2 regions of the Roseibium sp. FZY0029 genome follow, and region 1 is predicted to be linked to the other one. Evidence: predicted binding sites of a transcription regulator. Region 1 holds the regulator's gene; the other holds the start of a gene.

Region 1 (13,048 bases):
GCGTGAAACCCGGTGATCCTCTGTCCTTTTCGCTGCGGGCGCCGTCACTGCTGGAAGCGTTCGACCGTGTCTGCGCCACCGGTGAAGCAGAGAAGATAAGCTGGATCGAGAAAGTGCCGACCGAAACCTGGTACGAGGCTCATATCTCGCCGATCTACATGCCCGGCAGCGGTGTGCAGGAAAAGGTCCCGAAACTGCCGGACTTTATTCTGGTGGTGATCCAGGATCTGACCGAGAACCGCCGGCTGGAACGCATGCGCACGGATTTTGTCGCCAATGCCAGCCATGAACTGCGCACGCCACTGGCCTCACTGACAGGCTTTATCGAAACCCTGCAAGGTCCCGCCCGCAACGATCCGGAGGCGCGGGACAGGTTCCTGTCGATCATGCTGGATCAGGCCGGGCGAATGCGTCGGCTGATCGACGACATCCTGTCTCTTTCCCGGATTGAATTGAAAGCCCATGTGCGCCCCGCAAACGAGGTCGATCTGTCGGAGATCGTGCGGCACACCGCCGACGCACTGTCGCCGCTTGCCACCGACATGGGGGTCGAGATCCGTTTAAAGCTTCCCGATACCCCGGTGCGGATCAAGGGCGACCGGGACGAGCTTATCCAGGTGACGGAAAACCTGATCGAGAACGCGTTGAAATACGGACACGACGGCAAATTTGTTGACGTTGGCCTTTCGAAGCCGACCGCGCCTCACGATGCCCTGTCCTGGCAACTGTCGGTGCGCGATTACGGCGAGGGCATTCCGCGCGAACATCTGCCGCGCCTGACGGAGCGGTTCTACCGGGTCGACGTGGAATCGAGCCGGGCGATGAAAGGCACTGGCCTCGGGCTTGCCATCGTAAAGCACATCCTGACGCGCCACCGCGGCCGGTTGGAAGTGGAAAGCGAACCGGGCCAGGGGGCGACGTTCAAGGTCAGTTTGCCTGCCACGGAGAACGCGGAAGATCTGCCCGAGAAGATCTCTGCCTGAAGGCGCACAGTCGACTGTCGTATTCCTGAGACGGGAAGCTGCTAGAGGATTGCCTCAGTAAGATCAGAACAGTGTTTTGTGACCGGCCAGGCGATCCGCCCGGAGGAAAAATGGCGTTCCGGATCGCGCCCGCATTATTCGCCCTGGAGTTTTGACGTGCCGATATGTTTTTCAGCTCGCGCTGCCTTGTGTGGCCTTTTCTGCCTGGCGTCCCTGAGCGCAGAAGCGCGCGATCGACTACTCATCGTCGGCTCGTCGACGGTGTTTCCCTTTTCAACCGCTGTCGCGGAAGCGGTGGGCAACAGCGGTATGAAGTTCCCGATTGTCGAATCTACAGGGTCCGGTGCGGGGTTTGCGCTGTTCTGCAGCGGCGTCGGTGAGCACACGCCGGACATCACCAACGCCTCCAGGCGCATGAAGGCCTCCGAGCTGGAAACCTGCCACGCCAACGGTGTCACGCCCGTCGAAGTGCAAATCGGGTATGACGGCATCGTCCTGGCCAACTCACGCAAGGGACCAAAATTCACCCTCACGGTCGAGCAGATCTTCGAAGCCCTGGCGGAGAAGCTTCCAGAGACGCTTTCGGAGAACGGCCAACTCGTCGACAATCCCAATCTCTCCTGGTCAGATATCGATGCCACGTTGCCGCAGGAAAAGATCGAGGTGCTGGGGCCGCCGCCGACGTCCGGAACACGTGATGCGTTCGAGGAACTCGTCATGGAAGAGGGCTGCAAGACGCTCGAGGATCTTGAGAAAGAGGGCTGCACCCGAATGCGCCGGGACGGCAGCTTTGTAGAGGCTGGCGAAAATGACGATCTGATCGTCGGTGCGCTGGAAGCCAATCCCGTGACGGTCGGCATCTTCGGCTATTCCTTCCTGATGCAGAACCGCGACAAGATCCAGAGCGTCGGCGTCAACGGGGTCGAGCCGACTTTCGAAAAAATTGCATCTGGTGAATACCCGGTGTCCCGCCCGCTGTTCTTCTACATCAAGAAGGAACATGTAGGCCTTATTCCCGGCATGGAGGCCTATGTATCCGCCTTCACCAGCGAGGAAGCCTGGGGCGATGACGGTTACCTGGCGGGCAAGGGACTGATTCCCCTGTCCGCGGAAAAACGCAGGCAGCAGGCTGCCGAGGCACAGGCGCTTCCGGCTCTGCATCTCTGAGCAGACCGAACCAGGCCGCATAACCTTCACTGGCCGTAGCGGCAGATGCCACGGAGCATGCCTGATCGAGCCAGAGAAGTCGGGCTGACTAAAAAGCGTCATTGCCAACTTTGCCGAGACAGGTGAGAGATGCACACCGTGCGCTCTGAGGCCTGTTTTTGTGACCGTTTGCGACATAAAACCGTCAAGGAGCGGATTTTGTCGAACGAAATCAATAACTTAAATTGTCACAAAAGTGAAAAAGAACTGTCATAGAACTCTCATCCGTGGAGCCTAGGTTCCCCGCATCGCTCGTGCAGATCTAAGCGCGGTGATCATCTAGAAACCTTGACATTCAAAGGGAGTGGTCAAGTGAAATTTACGACCCTCGTTAGCGCAACTGCTCTTGCCGTTGCTTCCACTGCATTCGTTGGTTCGGCTCAGGCCCGCGACCAGGTGCAGATTGCTGGTTCTTCCACGGTTCTTCCTTATGCTTCCATCGTTGCTGAAGCATTTGGCGAAAACACCGACTTCCCGACCCCGGTTGTCGAGTCCGGCGGCTCCTCTGCAGGTCTGAAGAAGTTCTGCACCGGTGTTGGTGAAAACACCATCGACATCGCAAACGCTTCCCGCAAAATCCGCGAGAAAGAAATCAAGGCGTGTGCCGAAGCTGGCGTGAAAGACATCATCGAAGTCCGCATCGGCTACGATGGCATCGTCTTCGCTTCCCAGAAAGACGGCCCGGCTTTCAACGAATTCACCCAGGTTCAGTGGTTCAACGCTCTGGCTCCGAAAGTCCTGAAGGACGGTCAGATCGTCGACAACCCGTACACCAAGTGGTCCGAAGTTGACGCCGCCCTGCCGGACGCAGAAATCGCTGCTTTCATTCCGGGCACCAAGCACGGCACCCGTGAAGTGTTCGAAGAAAAAGTTCTGGCTGTCGGCTGTGAAGAATCCGGCGCTCTGAAGGCCATGATCGACAGCGGCATGTCCGAAGACGACGCTGAAGACGCTTGCATCGCGGTCCGCACCGACGGCAAGTCTGTCGACATCGACGGCGACTACACCGAAACCCTGGCCCGCATCGACTCCAACCCGAATGGCGTTGGCGTTTTCGGTCTGGCTTTCTACGAAAACAACACCGACAAGCTTAAAGTGGCAACCATGGCCGGCGTTGCTCCGTCCACCGAAACCATCGCAGCTGGTGAGTATCCGGTTTCCCGTCCGCTGTTCTTCTACATCAAGAAGGCACACATCGGCGTGATCCCGGGCCTGAAAGAATACGCTCAGTTCTTCGTTTCTGACGAAATCGCTGGCCCCGACGGCCCGCTGGCCCAGTATGGCCTGGTTTCCGATCCGGAGCTTGCCGCTACGCAGGCTTCCGTCGAAGCCGAAGAAACGATGGGCAACTAAGCACATCTTTCCGAAAGGGCGGCTTCGGCCGCCCTTTCTTTCTTCTTTGCCGGTTGGGTCGCCCTATGTCACTTCCCTATATTCTTATTGCGCTGCTGGTTCTGGCTGTCGCCGGATACATAGTCGGCCGCGGAAAAGCGTTAAGTTCTGCTGGAGGGGATTCGCGAGAGCTCCATTCCCTACCTGGCTACTACGGCTGGAACGTTGTCGTTTCGATACTGGTTCCCGCTCTCCTGCTGCTCGTGGCATGGCTGATCATCCAGCCGATCGTTCTGGACAGTCAGGTATCTTCAAAGATTTCCGAAGAGACCATTGCCGCAAGCTCGCTCGATCTCATCATGAGCGACGTCGTGCGTGTTGCTGAAGGTCTCGACCTTGCCGTTTCTCAAGGTGCCATGTCAGCCGATATGGCGTCTTCCATCCGTACCGAGCTGACCGACGTGCGCAGCCGTCTCGGCGAGATCGGCGTTGCGCTCGGGTCCGAGGTAACCGCCGAAACTCTGCGAGCGGCACAGACCTACCGCAGCATTTCCGGCACCGGTCTGCTGCTGCGCACAATCGCCGTTCTGGCTGCCGGTGTGATCGGCTTTGCTGTCGGTGTGATGCGCACCAACAAGGATTTCCGTGCCCGCAACGTGGTGGAAACGGTTGTCCGTTACATCCTGATCGCTGCGGCCTCCATCGCCATCCTGACGACTGTCGGCATCGTGCTGTCACTGATCTTCAACACGGTCGAGTTCTTCCGGCTCTATCCGGCCGCGGACTTCTTCTTCGGCCTGACCTGGGCGCCGAGCTTCGGCGGCGGATCGGAGCTGGGCATCGTGCCGCTGATCTGGGCGACCATGTATATTTCCCTGATCGCGCTCGCCGTTGCGGTGCCGATCGGTCTGTTCGCCGCAATTTACCTGTCCGAATATGCGACGCCGCACGTGCGCGCCGTCGCCAAGCCTTTGCTTGAGATCCTGGCCGGCATCCCGACCATCGTTTACGGTCTCTTCGCACTGCTTACGGTCGGCCCGCTTCTGATGAACGTCTTCGGTTCCGGCGGCGCGCTCGGCGTCAGCTGGATGTCCGGTGCCTCCTCGGTGTTCACCGCGGGCGCCGTCATGGGCATCATGCTGATCCCCTTCGTCAGCTCGCTTTCCGACGACATCATCAACGCCGTGCCCCAGGCCATGCGTGACGGATCGCTCGGCCTTGGCGCCACCCATTCGGAAACCGTGAAGCAGGTCATTCTGCCGGCGGCTCTTCCGGGCATCGTCGGCGCCATTCTGCTGGCGGCCTCGCGCGCCATCGGTGAAACCATGATCGTTGTTCTGGGTGCGGGCGCTGCCGCCCGGCTCAGCATGAACCCGCTCGAAGCGATGACCACCGTGACCGCGAAGATCGTCAGCCAGCTCACCGGCGACGCCGACTTTGCCTCCCCGGAAGCCCTGGTCGCCTTTGCACTCGGCATGACCCTGTTCGTCGTGACCCTGGGGCTCAACATCGTCGCGCTCTACATCGTGCGCAAATATCGGGAGCAGTACGACTAATGACCGACACGACCCTTACGCCTCCGTCGGGCAAGACCAGTGCTCCGACCCCGAACAAGATCACGTCGATCCTCGAACTCGATCCGCTGACGAAAAAGCGCAACGCCGCTGAAGCCCGCTTCAAGCTCTATGGCATCATTGCCATCGGCATTGGCCTGTTCTTCCTCGTCGCGCTGTTGTGGGCAATCCTCTCCAACGGTCTCGGCGCCTTCAGCCAGACCTTCGTCAAGGTGGATGTTCCGCTCAACCAGCAGCAGATCGACGATGCGGAAAAGTCGGTGGTCAAGACATCCAAATACCGGGCCATCATCGACGACGCCTTTGCCAAGGAACTCGCTGGTGCCAACATCGCAACCGACATGTCGGCCAAGGACCTGCAGAAGCTGTTCTCGTCAGGTGCTGCCGCCACGGTTCGTGATTATGCACTGGCCAATCCGGACAAGATCGGGACGACCGTCACCTTCGAACTGATCGCCTCGTCCCGCGTCGACGGTTACCTGAAGGGCCGCGTCAAGCGGGAAGACCTTGCGGAAGACAAGAACCTGGATGCGGCGCATCTGGATCTGGTCGATCAGATGAAGTCTGCCGGCCTTCTGGAAAAGCGCTTCAACTGGTCCTTCATCACCGGAACCGATGCGTCCGACAGCCGCCCGGAACAGGCCGGCATCGGGGCCTCCATGATTGGCTCGCTGTTCATGATGCTGGTGGTGCTGTTCCTGTCGCTGCCGATCGGTGTCGCCGCTTCCATCTATCTGGAAGAGTTCGCACCGCAGAACAAGTTCACCGATCTGATCGAGGTGAATATCTCCAACCTGGCTGCAGTGCCGTCCATCGTGTTCGGTATCCTTGGCCTGGCGGTGTTCATCCAGTTCATGCACCTGCCGCAGTCTGCACCGCTGGTCGGTGGCCTGGTGCTGACGCTGATGACACTGCCGACGATCATCATCTCAACCCGCGCCTCGCTGAAGGCGGTTCCGCCGAGCATTCGCGATGCGGCCCTCGGGATCGGTGCCTCCAAGATGCAGTCGATCTTCCACCACGTGCTGCCGCTGGCCATGCCGGGCATTCTGACCGGAACGATCATCGGTCTGGCGCAGGCCCTTGGGGAAACAGCTCCGCTGCTGCTGATCGGGATGGTCGGCTTCATCGCCTCCAACTTCCCCGATGGTGTGGCCGCCGGTTTCTTCTCTCCGAACTCGGCCATGCCGGCCCAGATCTACGAATGGGCGAAACGCGCCGATCCGGCATTCTATGAGCGCGCATGGGGCGGGATCATCGTGCTGCTGGTGTTCCTCATGACCATGAACATTATCGCTATCATCCTGCGCCGCAGGTTTGAGCGCCGCTGGTAAGGATAGCTCCGATGAACGAGATGCCGAATTTTGAACAGGCGAAAACCATGACCGAAAGCAAAATTTCCGCGAACAAGGTGCAGGTCTATTATGGCGATACACACGCCATCAAGGACGTGGACATCGAAATCCAGCCGCGCTCCGTAACGGCCTTCATCGGCCCGTCCGGATGTGGCAAGTCGACCTTCCTGCGCACGCTCAATCGCATGAACGACACCATCGACATCTGCCGTGTCGAAGGTTCGATCAAGATCGATGGCGAGAATATCTATGATCCCAAGGTCGATCCGGTGCAGCTGCGCGCAAAGGTCGGCATGGTGTTCCAGAAGCCGAACCCGTTTCCGAAGTCGATCTACGACAACATCGCCTACGGTCCGCGGATCCACGGCCTGTCCCGCAGCAAGGCCGAGCTGGATGAAATCGTAGCGTCCAGCCTGCAGAAGGCCGGCCTTTGGGAAGAAGTCAAAAACCGTCTGGACGAGCCGGGCACCGGCATGTCGGGCGGACAGCAGCAGCGTCTTTGCATCGCGCGTGCAATTGCCGTGAGCCCGGAAGTGATCCTGATGGACGAACCGTGCTCGGCGCTTGACCCCATCGCAACCGCGAAGGTGGAAGAGTTGATCGACGAACTGCGCGAAAACTTCACCATCGTGATCGTGACCCACTCGATGCAGCAGGCTGCCCGTGTGTCTCAGCGTACCGCGTTCTTCCACCTTGGTGTTCTGGTGGAGGAAGGTCTGACGGAGGACATCTTTACCAATCCGAAGGACAAGCGTACGCAGGACTACATTACGGGCCGCTTCGGCTAAGCATTTTTTAGGTTTCTGAAGGGGACACAGGATGTCTGAACATACAGTCACGGCTTACGATGACGAATTGACGGCCATGGCCGGCAAGGTTGCCGAAATGGGCGGCATTGCCGAGACGGCGTTTGCCGATGCGGTTTCTGCGCTGGTGTCGCAGGATCTGGAGCTTGCCAAGGCGACGATCAAGGGCGATATCCGTCTGGACACGCTTTACAACGAACTTGAAGTGAAGCTGATCGAACTGATCGTGCGCCGCCAGCCGATGGGGCAGGACCTGCGCGAAATCACCGCTGCCACCCGCATTGCCAACGACCTGGAACGTGTCGGCGATCTTGCCAAGAACGTGGCCAAGAGAGTGATCGCCATCGACAGCGACCTGCAGAACAAGAAGCTCGCGATTGGTGTCGAACACATGACCGAACTGGCACTGTCCCAGCTCAAGCAGGTGCTGGATGCCTACGCCCGCAAGGATGCGGAAGCCGCGCGCCGGGTTCAGGAAGCCGATGCCGAGGTCGATGCGATCTACACGTCCATCTTCCGCGAACTCCTGACCTACATGATGGAAGATCCGCGCGTCATCACCCAGTGCGTCCATCTCCTGTTCTGCGCCAAGAACATCGAGCGCATTGGCGACCACGCGACCAACATCGCCGAGAACGTCTACTACATGGTCACTGGTGAACGTCTGCCGGAAGACCGGGCAAAGGTCGACGAAACCGGCGCGGTCTGAGCGCCGGCGTTTGTCGCATTTGCAAAAGATCTGAACGGCCGGCGCCTTGGCGCCGGTTGCTGTAATTGGAGCGAGATGTATGCCGAAGGTGCTCATCGTTGAAGACGAAGAACCGCTCAGCCTTCTTTTGAGATACAATTTGGAAGCAGAAGGGTACTCGGTCGAGTCCTGTGTCCGGGGCGATGAGGCGGAAATCCGCCTGCGCGAAAGCCTGCCGGATCTGTTGTTGCTCGACTGGATGCTGCCGGGCCTTTCCGGAATTGAACTGTGCCGCCGCCTGAGAGCGCGCGAGGACACCGAACGTCTGCCGGTCATCATGCTGACGGCACGCGGCGAGGAAGCAGAGCGCATCCGCGGCCTGTCGACCGGTGCCGACGACTATGTGGTCAAACCTTTCTCGGTCCCGGAGCTGATGGCCCGCGTGCGCGCCATCCTGCGGCGGGCAAGCCCGGAAGTGGTGTCCACCATGCTGCGGTCCGGTGATATCGAGCTGGATCGCGAAACCCACCGCGTCCGCCGCAACGCCAAGGAAATTCACCTGGGACCGACCGAATTCCGCCTGCTGGAATTTCTGATGACTTCGCCCGGCCGTGTCTTTTCCCGCGAGCAATTGCTGGATGGTGTCTGGGGGCATGATGTCTATGTGGACGAACGCACTGTCGACGTTCACGTCGGCCGCTTGCGCAAGGCCCTGAACAAGGGCAAGGCGAAGGACCCGATCCGCACCGTTCGCGGTGCCGGGTATGCCTTCAACGACCAGTTCACCGCCGCAACCGCCTGAGGTCAGAGCTCGGATCATACGATGAGAAGCCCGCTCTTGAGCGGGCTTTTTCGTCTCAGAGGCTTTGTCTTTCCCTCACAAGAGCTTTCCGCGGCGTCGCAGCCTGGTCCCGCGAAGGCCTTGCTCGGGCAATGGTCTGATGCGAGTGGATGGGAAAGGCAAATCAGCGGAGCGAAAGTCCAAGTAAAAAGCCCGCCAAAACGGCGGGCTTTTCGAGAAATCGTTTTGCTTACAGGCTATCAGCCTGCCTGAGCCATCGTCTTGCGGTCGCGGCGGCGGTCAGCGACCGGCTGATACGCGATCTTGCAGTGATGGGCGCAGTAGGGAACGCCGGCATCGGAATGGCGGCCGCAGAAGTAGAAGTCGTCGGTCGCCGGATCGCCGATCGGCCACTTGCAGGTCCGCTCGGTCAGCGTCAGGATGGTCGCGCGCTGGGAGATCGGCACCAGTTCGGCAATCGGCTCCACGCGCGGCTTGGCTTCAACCACCGGCGCCGGTGACATGTCCGCCTTCAGCGCCGTTGCACCGATGGACTGCGGATGTGAGCTGGTCGGCTTCTTTGGCGCGGCGCCCGTTGCCGGAGCTGCCGTCCGCGGCCGGCGCGGCTTTGCGCTTGAAGACGTGGACTTGGCACGGCCGGACAAACCAAGGCGGTGCACCTTGCCGATAACGGCATTCCGGGTAACGCCACCCAGTTCTCCCGCAATCTGGCTCGCGCTCAAGCCGTCGCCCCAAAGCTTTTTGAGAAGCTCAACCCGTTCGTTTGTCCAACTCATCGCCGCACCCTTTAGTTTGACCGACCCGCGGCCATTAACCCCGTGTTAAGCATGCGTAAGCACGCTTAATAATGGCATATCTAGTGCCTTTTGGTGATTTGCCTCACGAGATCTCGTGTCTGATTGTTCAGAGGTTACAATAACGTTAATTTGTCAGGCAACCACCGGACCCAAACCAGTTGGGGATGAAACGACTTTTCCCCAATTATGGCGAGGTCATTGAGAATTTTATGAAATCCGTCTTCCAGGGCGGGGGAAATGTCCAGTGCGCCATTTCCATTGACAGTGCACGGTACCGGCAGTGTATAAGGAAACCGCTACGTGCCGCCTCATCGGGGCGGCACGTTGCGTTTTGGCCCTTCGCGATCTTTTCCAGATGGCGGCCCGGCGTCGGGGCGACGCAGGGACAGCGGGGGCGTTTAAAGGAGACAAACGAGGTTATGTCCGCGACTGCACTATTCGGAAATTACGCAAGATCGAACCTGTCTTTCGATCATGGGGAAGGTGTCTGGCTGGTAACCACCGATGGCCGACGATTCCTCGATTGCGGTTCCGGCATCGCGGTCAACGCACTCGGTCATGCCCATCCGCATCTGGTCAAGGCGTTGCAGGATCAGGCCGCAAAACTGTGGCACACCTCCAACTTGCATCAGATGCCCGACGGCGAGCGGCTTGCGCAGCGTTTGTGCGCGGCCACCTTCGCCGAGAAGGTGCTGTTCGTGAATTCCGGCGCCGAGGCGATGGAAGCTGCCATCAAATGCGCGCGCCGGTATCATTATGACAACGGCAATCCTGAACGGTTCCACATCGTGACCTTCGAAGGCGCTTTCCACGGCCGGACCATCGCGACCATCGCGGCGGGCGGTCAGGCAAAATACCTTGAAGGCTTCGGCCCGAAGGCTCCCGGTTTCGATCAGGTGCCGGCCGGCGATCTGGATGCGCTGAAAGATGCCATCGGTCCGCAAACCGCGGCGATTGCCATCGAGCCCGTTCAGGGTGAGGGCGGGATCCGCGAAATTCCGGCCGACTTCCTGCGCGCGCTGCGCAAGATCTGTGACGACAACGGCATTCTGCTGATCTTCGACGAGATCCAGACCGGTGTCGGACGGACCGGTAAGTTGTTCGCGCACCAGTGGGCGGGCGTGGAGCCGGACCTGATGGCGATCGCCAAAGGCATCGGCGGTGGTTTCCCGATGGGCGCATGCCTTGCAACCGCGGAAGCCGCAGCAGCCCTTTCGCCTGGAACCCACGGCACCACCTTTGGCGGCAACCCGCTGGCCATGGCGGTCGGCAATGCGGTGCTCGACGTGGTGCTGGAAGACGGGTTCCTGGAAGGCGTTCGTCAGAAAGGCCTCAGCTTCAAGCAGAAGCTGGCCGGGCTGGTGGACAGCCATCCGGACGTTCTGGCGGAAGTGCGCGGCAATGGTCTGATGCTCGGCCTGAAATGCGTGGTGCCGGTGGCCGATTATGTGCTTGCGGCCCGTGAAGCGGGTCTCCTGGCAGTGCCAGCCGGCGATAACGTGGTGCGCATCATGCCGCCGCTGACCATGAGCGAAGAGGAAATTTCCATTGCAGTCGAGCGCCTGGAACAGGCTGCTGTCGCTGTGGAAGCGAAATTGACGGAAGGAGCGGCCTGATGACCGCAAACGGAACCTACCGGAACTTTCTGGATCTGACGGATTTCGAAGGCGACGAACTGCGCGCCATCCTGGACGCCAGTCGGAAGATCAAGTCGAGCCGGAACGGCGTGCATCGCGGCCAGGGGCCGCTGGCCGGCAAGATACTGGCCATGATCTTCGAACAGCCGTCGACCCGTACGCGCATTTCCTTCGATGTTGGCATGCGTGAGCTTGGCGGCGAGACCTTGATGCTGACCGGTGCGGAAATGCAGCTCGGCCGCGGCGAGACAATCGCCGATACAGCGCGGGTTCTGTCGCGTTTCGTAGACGCGATCATGATCCGCATCCTTGATCACAACGAACTGCGCGAACTCGCCGAGAACGCAACGGTGCCGGTGATAAACGGGCTGACCAAGCTCTCGCATCCTTGCCAGATCATGGCGGATCTGTTGACCTTCGAAGAGCATCGCGGTTCGATCAAGGGCAAGAGCGTTGCCTGGACCGGTGACAGCAACAACGTGCTGGCCTCGTGGATTCATGCCGCGCCGCGTTTCGATTTCGAATTGCGCATCGCGACGCCGGGCGAACTGGCGCCGCCGATGGACCTGATTGAAGCTGCCCGTGCCAAGGGTGGTTCCATTCAGGTGACGACGGACCCATATGAGGCAGTCAAGGGGACCGACTGTGTCGTGACCGACTGCTGGGTGTCCATGGGCGATGACGACGCGGAATCGCGTCACAATCTCCTCAGCGCCTATCAGGTCAACAAGCGCCTGATGGCTGAGGCAAACCAGGACGCCCTGTTCATGCATTGCCTGCCGGCTCACCGGGGTGAGGAAGTCACCTCGGACGTCATGGACGGTCCCAACTCCGTTGTGTTTGACGAAGCCGAAAACCGGCTCCATGCCCAAAAGGGCATTCTGGCCTGGTGCTTCGGCGCAGCATAAGGCAAGCCAAGTGGCACTTAATCTTGATGAACTGGGCATCACGCCTGCGGGGCTGGACGCTGTCCGGCCCTTTGCCGTGGAAGGGCTCGATGTGCGCGGCCGTGCGGTCGCGCTTGGTCCCGTCCTGGAAAAAATTCTCGACCGTCACGCTTATCCGGAGCCGGTCTCGCGTCTGCTTGCGGAAGCGATCGTTCTGACCAGCCTGCTGGGCACATCGCTGAAATTCGACGGCCGCTTCACGCTGCAGACGCAGACGAAGGGGCCGGTGTCCATGCTGGTGGTCGACTTCAAGACTCCCGACGCGATCCGCGCCTGCGCAACTTTCGATGCCGGAGAAGTCGAAGCCCTGATGACCGACGGCAAGGCGACGCAGGAGGCACTGCTTGGCCACGGACATCTTGCGATGACCATCGATCAGGGCCCGCACATGCAGCGCTACCAGGGGCTGGTGGAGCTGGATGGCGTGTCTCTGGAGGAAGTGGCACGGCGCTACTTCGAACGGTCTGAGCAGATCCCGACCGAAGTGCGTCTTGGGGTCGGTGAACTGTTCACCCGCCAGGAAGGCGAAGGCCCTGCAAAAACCTGGACTGCGGGCGGTATCCTGATCCAGTTCCTGCCCGAGGCGCCGGAACGCATGCGTCAGGCCGACATCGATCCGGGCGACGCGCCTGAAGGCACGCATCCGCACGAGATCGACGAGGACGATGCCTGGGTGGAAGCCAAGGTCCTGGTCGAAACGGTCAAGGACGTCGAGTTGACCGACCCGGAAGTCAGCGTGGAAATGCTGCTTTTCCGCCTGTTCCACGAACGCGGCGTCCGGCTCTTCGAACCGCAGCCGCTGGCCGACAAGTGCAGCTGCTCGCGCGAGAAGATCGAGAATGTTCTGGCCGGGTTCAGTGAGGACGACGTCGACCATATGACGGTCGACGGCAAGATCATCGTCACCTGCGAATTCTGCAG
Region 2 (5,515 bases), on a different contig from region 1:
ATCCACTCCGGCAGGCCTTTGGCCCGGGCCGTGCGCATATAGTCCTGGCTGAGCACGTCCAGCATGGCGTTGCGGGTGAAGCGGGTGATTGCCGCGACCAGCATTCCGGAAATTGCCAGCGTCGGCATGATGAAATGTAGCGCCGTGCCATCGCCGATAACCGGGAGCCAGTTGAGCGTATAGGCAAAGATCAGCACCAGCAGGATGCCGATGATGAACGACGGGACGGCATAGCCGAGGAAGGCCACCACCATCACGACACTGCCGATGATGCTGGTGCGATAGATCGCAGCCAGAATACCCAGCGGTATGGAAACAATCAGCGTGAAGCACACCGCGCTGAGCAGCAGTTTCAACGAAGGCCACGCCCGCTCGAGGACGATTTCCGATACCGGCCGCCGCTCCAGGAAGGACAATCCGAATTCGCCTGAAAACACGGAGCTGAGATAGCGCCAGTATTGGGTGCCGATGGAGGAATCCAGACCGTAATAGGCAATCAGAAGGTCCCGGTCTTCCTTGGTGATGCCTTCGCCGAGAACGAAGTCGACCGGATTTCCCGACAGCCTCGTGGCGAAGAAGACCAGCGACACGATCAGAAACAGGGTGATCGCCATCCTCAATAGGGTTCGAAGGACATAGGTCAGCATGCGCTCGCCTCCGCAGCGGCCGGTTGCACAGGTTCTGCCGTGTCCCTGAGGGCGTTCGCGTTAGCCATCAGGGAAGGCGGTGCGACGAGGTGAATGAAATCGAGGCCGGCGAGAGCGGCAGCGGCCCCGTCTGTGGTGGCGTTGTCGCCCACAAAGGCAGCGTCGCTAGCACCAACACCTGCGGCGGTGAGCGCGGCATCGATGAGGAACGGCTGAGGTTTGCCGATGACACGGGCGGTAATGCTTGGAGCGCAGGCCTTAAAGGCTGCCAGCAGCGACCCGGTTTCCGGCACGGGAAGACCATCCGCGTTCGGGTGGGAAAGATCGGGATTGGTCACCACCAGCTCGGCGCCTTGCTCCAGCAGCCGCAATGCCTTTTCCAGTCCGTGGAGTGTGAAGCGGGTGTCACGGGCCAGAAGGACAGTGTCCGCCCGCTCATCTGCCCGCTCAAGACCAAGGTCGGCGGCAAGTTGGTGAAGCGGTTGCTCGGCAATGACGTGGACGCGCGCTCCTGGCTGTTCGGCGGCGATCATGCGCACAGTCAATTCGCCGGCAAGAAAGATGCTTTCCTGCGGCAGGGGCAGGCCGATCGCAGTCAGCTTTCGGGAAAGAGTGACGCTTGTATCGGCTGAGTTGTTGGAGACGATCGACAGTCTTTGACCAGCGGCCCGGACAAATTCTTTCGCACCCGGCAAGGCGTTCCCGGCCGCAATCAGGCAGCCGTCCAGGTCACACAGGATCGCGGCGTAGTCGTCAATGTCTGCGGCGCCAAGCCATTGGATCGTTGTTGTTTTGCGAGCCCGCATTGCGAAATCCATATCTGTCCGTTTGCCTGCCGGTCCTGCCGCCAGCCATTGAAGAGCCGCCGAAAAGTCGGGCGGTTTGTTCGGATCAGGGAGGGCCGTGCTCCATTGCTCCGGCCCGCTGAAACCGCCATCAAATTGTCTTCACTCTGTGACGCTGCCGTAACAGAGCGAACCTATGGTTTGAGGCGATCAAACCTTTGGCTTTGTTGTTCGGAGAAAACTCGGAATGACCCTTTCCTTGTCGCGCATTCGGGCCGTCAACGCGGTCGCGTCCGGTGGCTCCTATGCTGCCGCGGCAAGGGCTCTGAAGATTTCGCAGCCGGCAGTCGCGCGGCATGTGAAAGACCTGGAAGCGGAATTCGGGGTGCGCCTGTTCGACCGGAAGAACGGCGTTCTGGCGCCAACACCTCTGTGCAACGAACTTTGCGATGTTGCTGAGCGCATGGCAGAAGCCGAACGCGCGGCGACCCGGCTTCTGACCCGTCACAACACCTTGCTGAACGGTCGATTGAAAATCGGGTTGGGAAATTCCATGCCGGGCATGGCGCTGATCGCCCAATTCCTGAAGCGCCATCCGGGCATCGAGATCGCGGTCGAGACCGGTTCGCACGAACGGATCACCCGGGCGGTGCTGACGCGCGACGTTGATATCGGGGTTCTGCCGGATGTGCCGGCCGATGGAAGATTCCGCCGCGCATTGCTGGCAAGGCAGAACGTCGTCGCCATCGTCCATCCGGACAGCCCACTTTCACGAGAGACTGCCGTAACCTGCGAACGTCTGATGGCCGAACCCCTGATCTTCCGCACAAAGGGGTCCTCCACCCAGCGCGTGGTCGACAAGGCCTTTCGCGCCGCCGGTTTCGAGCCGTCGCCCCTGTTGACGCTGGACACGCGCGACGCGGTCTATGAAGCGGTGGTCAACGGGCTCGGGGTAGGGTTCATGTGGCGGTTCGGCACGGGGCGCACGGACGTCGTGCACCGTGTTCCTGTCTCGGACATGCAGCGTCAGTACGAGGAAGTGGTTTTCTCACTTGGCGATGAGCGCAGTATGTTGTTCGACGTTTTCTTTTCCGCTGTCGAGAGCTTCCGTACGGAAGCGGACGCGCTTCTGGATCACTAGAAGGCGAGGCGGCTAACTCGTAATTGCCTCGGTAAGCCTCACCGCTGACGCCACGCCATCGATGACCGGCACCTTGAACTGCGCTGTCAGGTCCGCAGCCAGATCTGCCATGCCCGCGCAGCCGAGCGCAATCGCTCCGATACCGTCCTGCCGGAGGGCCGCTTCGATTTCTGCCTCGACCTTGCGACGGGCATCGCTCTCGGGGTTCTCCAGTTCCAGAACCGGCACATCCGAAGCTCGCACTCTGGCACAGCGAGCCGCAAGCCCGGTGCGTTTCAGATTGTCTTCCAGCACCGGAACGGAGACGGGCAGGGTGGTGACCACGGAGAACCGTTCGGCAGCAACGGACGCAACGTGGTAGGCGGCCTCGCCGATGCCGACCACAGGAACGCCGGACGTTGCTTTCAACTCCCACAGGCCGGTATCGTCGAAACAAGCGATGATCACGGCACGGATGCTCGGATCGGACTTCAGGGATTTTTCGAAGAGATCGAACAGAGCGGGCAGGGCAGCCTCGCCGTCGGCGGGCCCCTGAATGGCTGCCGGTCCCTTCAGCGGATTGATGGCCGTAATCCGGGTGAAAGGACCGGCTGCGGCGCGAGCAGCCGCCGCGATCTTCTGCGTCATTGAAGCCGTGGAATTCGGGTTGATGACGAGGATATGTATGTCGTCCATGTCTGGCCCTAGACCATGCCCTTTCCGGCGTCCGAACCGTGCCGGGACCTGCGTTTGTTGAGGATCACCACGATGGCCAGGAACAGACCGATGATGCCGAAGGAAAAGGCTGTCGTCAGAGTGCCAAGGGCAAAGATCACCGGCGTCGTGACGTTTGTGGTCATGCCATAGATTTCCAGCGGCAGTGTGTTGTAGCTGCCGGCCGTCAGAAGCGTGCGGGCAAACTCGTCATAGGACAGGGTGAAGCCGAACAAGGCGACCCCGATCAACATCGGTGCGATAATCGGCAGCACGACATATCGAACGGTCTGCCAGGCGTTCGCGCCCTGATCGCGTGCGGCTTCCTCGTAGGATTTGTCGAAGCGGTTGAAGACCGCGAACATGATCAGCAGCCCGAAGGGCAAGGTCCACGTCAGCTGCGCGCCGAAGCCCGAGGTCGACCAGTGCACGGCGAGGCCGGATTGCGAGAAGATCAACCCGACGCCGAGCGAAACAAGGATCGACGGGATCACCAGCGAGGTGATGATCAGATAGAAGATCGCCCCGGAGCCTGGAAACCGCTTACGGAAGGCGAGGCCGCCCATCACCGAAACAACAACCGTTGTCACCATGACCATGAGACCGAGTGTGAGCGAGCGCGAAAAACTGCCCCAGATATCACCGACGGCCTGTTGCTCGAATAGGTCGCGGAACCAGTGCAGAGAGACACCGCGCATCGGAAAGGTCAGCCCGCCCTGTGGGCCCTGAAAACTGAGGATCGCGATGGTTATCGTCGGACCGTAGAGGAACACCAGGAATAGGGCGAAGAAGGTGGCGAGCACGTAGAAGGAGCGGGACCGTTTTTCCATGATCAGAGCTCCTTCCGGATGTCGACAAAGCGCAGCAGGATCGAGATCACCAGAAGCACCGTGATGAGCAGGATGACCGCCGTTGCCGCGGCTGAGGGATATTGCAGAAGCGCGATGTCGTTGGAGATCAGCCTGCCGACATTGGCCTTCTGGCTGCCGGACATGAAGCGTACGGTGATGAAGTCGCCCATCACCAGCGTCACGACGAAGATGGAACCGATCATGATGCCGGGTTTGGTCAGCGGGATGATGACGTTGGTGAGCGTCTGCAGCCCGCTCGCGCCATTGTCATAGGCCGCCTCGATCAGCGAGCGGTCGATGCGCATCATGGTGTTGAAGATCGGAACCACCATGAACAGCGTGTAAAGGTGGACGAAGGCCAGGATCACCGAAAAGTCGGAAAAGAGCAGCCATTCCAGAGGCTCGTCGATCACCCCCATCGAGATCAAGGTGGAATTGGCGATGCCGTTGCGGCCCAGAAACGGGATCCAGGAAATCATTCGGATGATGTTGGACGTCCAGAACGGGATCGTGCACAGCAGGAACAGAATGATCTGCCAGGTCAGCGTGCGCACGTGAAAGGCAAGGAAATAGGCAACGGTGAAGCCGATCACCAGCGTGATCGCCCAGGTGATCAGCGCGTATTTCACGGTGTTGAAGAACACCTGATAGGTCACCGGAGACGTAAGAAGGAACTCGTAATTGTCGAACTGGAAAGCCGGGTAGATCGAGAATTCCGTTGCCCCCCAGAAACTCACCACGACGATCATGGCAATGGGCAGAAGCAGAAAGAAGAACAGCACCAGCGCAAGGGGCAGCGACAACAGCCAGCCGGTTACCGCATCAGGCAGGCGGGCGAGGCTGAAGGGCGCTTTTGCGCGGGCTTTCGCAGCCGGGGAAATGCTGGAAATGGGCTGTGTCTGGTCCGTCATGAGGGTCGGGTCCGGTTTTAGAAAAAGGCGCTTGTCAGGGACGCCGGGGTATTGAGGTGCCCGGGGAATAACCCCGGGCACCTGTGTGCCGGTTCAGCCTCAGGCGGCGATGAACTCGTTCCACTTGCGAACCATGTACTGGTTCTCGTCCATGACAGCGTTCCAGCAGGCAACCGCACCCATGCGCTCATAGAAAGAGCCGCCGTCGCGGGTCTCACCGGCTTTTGCCAGAACGTCGCCGAACGGGTTGGTGATGTCGCCGGTGGCTTCCTTGCCTTCGAACCAGTAACCCCACTCGTTCTCGTCCATGTAGTTCTTGGAGGTTTCCGGCACGGCTGAGTAATAGCCCTGGCGCATAAGGAAGCCGCCGACCCAGCCATCGAGATACCAGTTGATGTATTCATAGGCGGCGTCCAGCTCGAGGCCGGTCAGGCTCTTGGAGAGACCGATACCACCGCCCCACGACCGGTAGCCTTCTTTCAGTGGC

What was found. The regulator PhoB, encoded in region 1, activates phosphate uptake and scavenging genes when phosphate is short. The targets are predictions, from matches to a motif close to TGTCATNNANCTGTCAT.
Region 2: the regulator PhoB is predicted to act here: its motif matches at 1,579-1,595, upstream of V1T76_RS10060 (HAD-IIA family hydrolase).

What each region holds. Positions count from the first base shown of each region.
Region 1 is NZ_JAZDVZ010000001.1:336,005-349,052, reverse strand. Features, by position in the region: gene V1T76_RS01600 (ATP-binding protein) at 1-983, shown strand, start outside; gene V1T76_RS01595 (substrate-binding domain-containing protein) at 1,140-2,150, shown strand; gene V1T76_RS01590 (substrate-binding domain-containing protein) at 2,502-3,542, shown strand; gene pstC (phosphate ABC transporter permease subunit PstC) at 3,608-5,077, shown strand; gene pstA (phosphate ABC transporter permease PstA) at 5,077-6,429, shown strand; gene pstB (phosphate ABC transporter ATP-binding protein PstB) at 6,441-7,238, shown strand; gene phoU (phosphate signaling complex protein PhoU) at 7,270-7,965, shown strand; gene phoB (phosphate regulon transcriptional regulator PhoB) at 8,045-8,746, shown strand; gene V1T76_RS01560 (GcrA family cell cycle regulator) at 8,986-9,522, opposite strand; gene V1T76_RS01555 (aspartate aminotransferase family protein) at 9,963-11,159, shown strand; gene argF (ornithine carbamoyltransferase) at 11,159-12,088, shown strand; gene V1T76_RS01545 (Hsp33 family molecular chaperone) at 12,099-13,048, shown strand, end outside.
Region 2 is NZ_JAZDVZ010000003.1:365,793-371,307, reverse strand. Features, by position in the region: gene V1T76_RS10065 (ABC transporter permease) at 1-647, opposite strand, end outside; gene V1T76_RS10060 (HAD-IIA family hydrolase) at 641-1,453, opposite strand; gene V1T76_RS10055 (LysR family transcriptional regulator) at 1,680-2,573, shown strand; gene V1T76_RS10050 (aspartate/glutamate racemase family protein) at 2,586-3,248, opposite strand; gene V1T76_RS10045 (ABC transporter permease) at 3,257-4,096, opposite strand; gene V1T76_RS10040 (ABC transporter permease) at 4,099-5,028, opposite strand; gene V1T76_RS10035 (ABC transporter substrate-binding protein) at 5,128-5,515, opposite strand, start outside.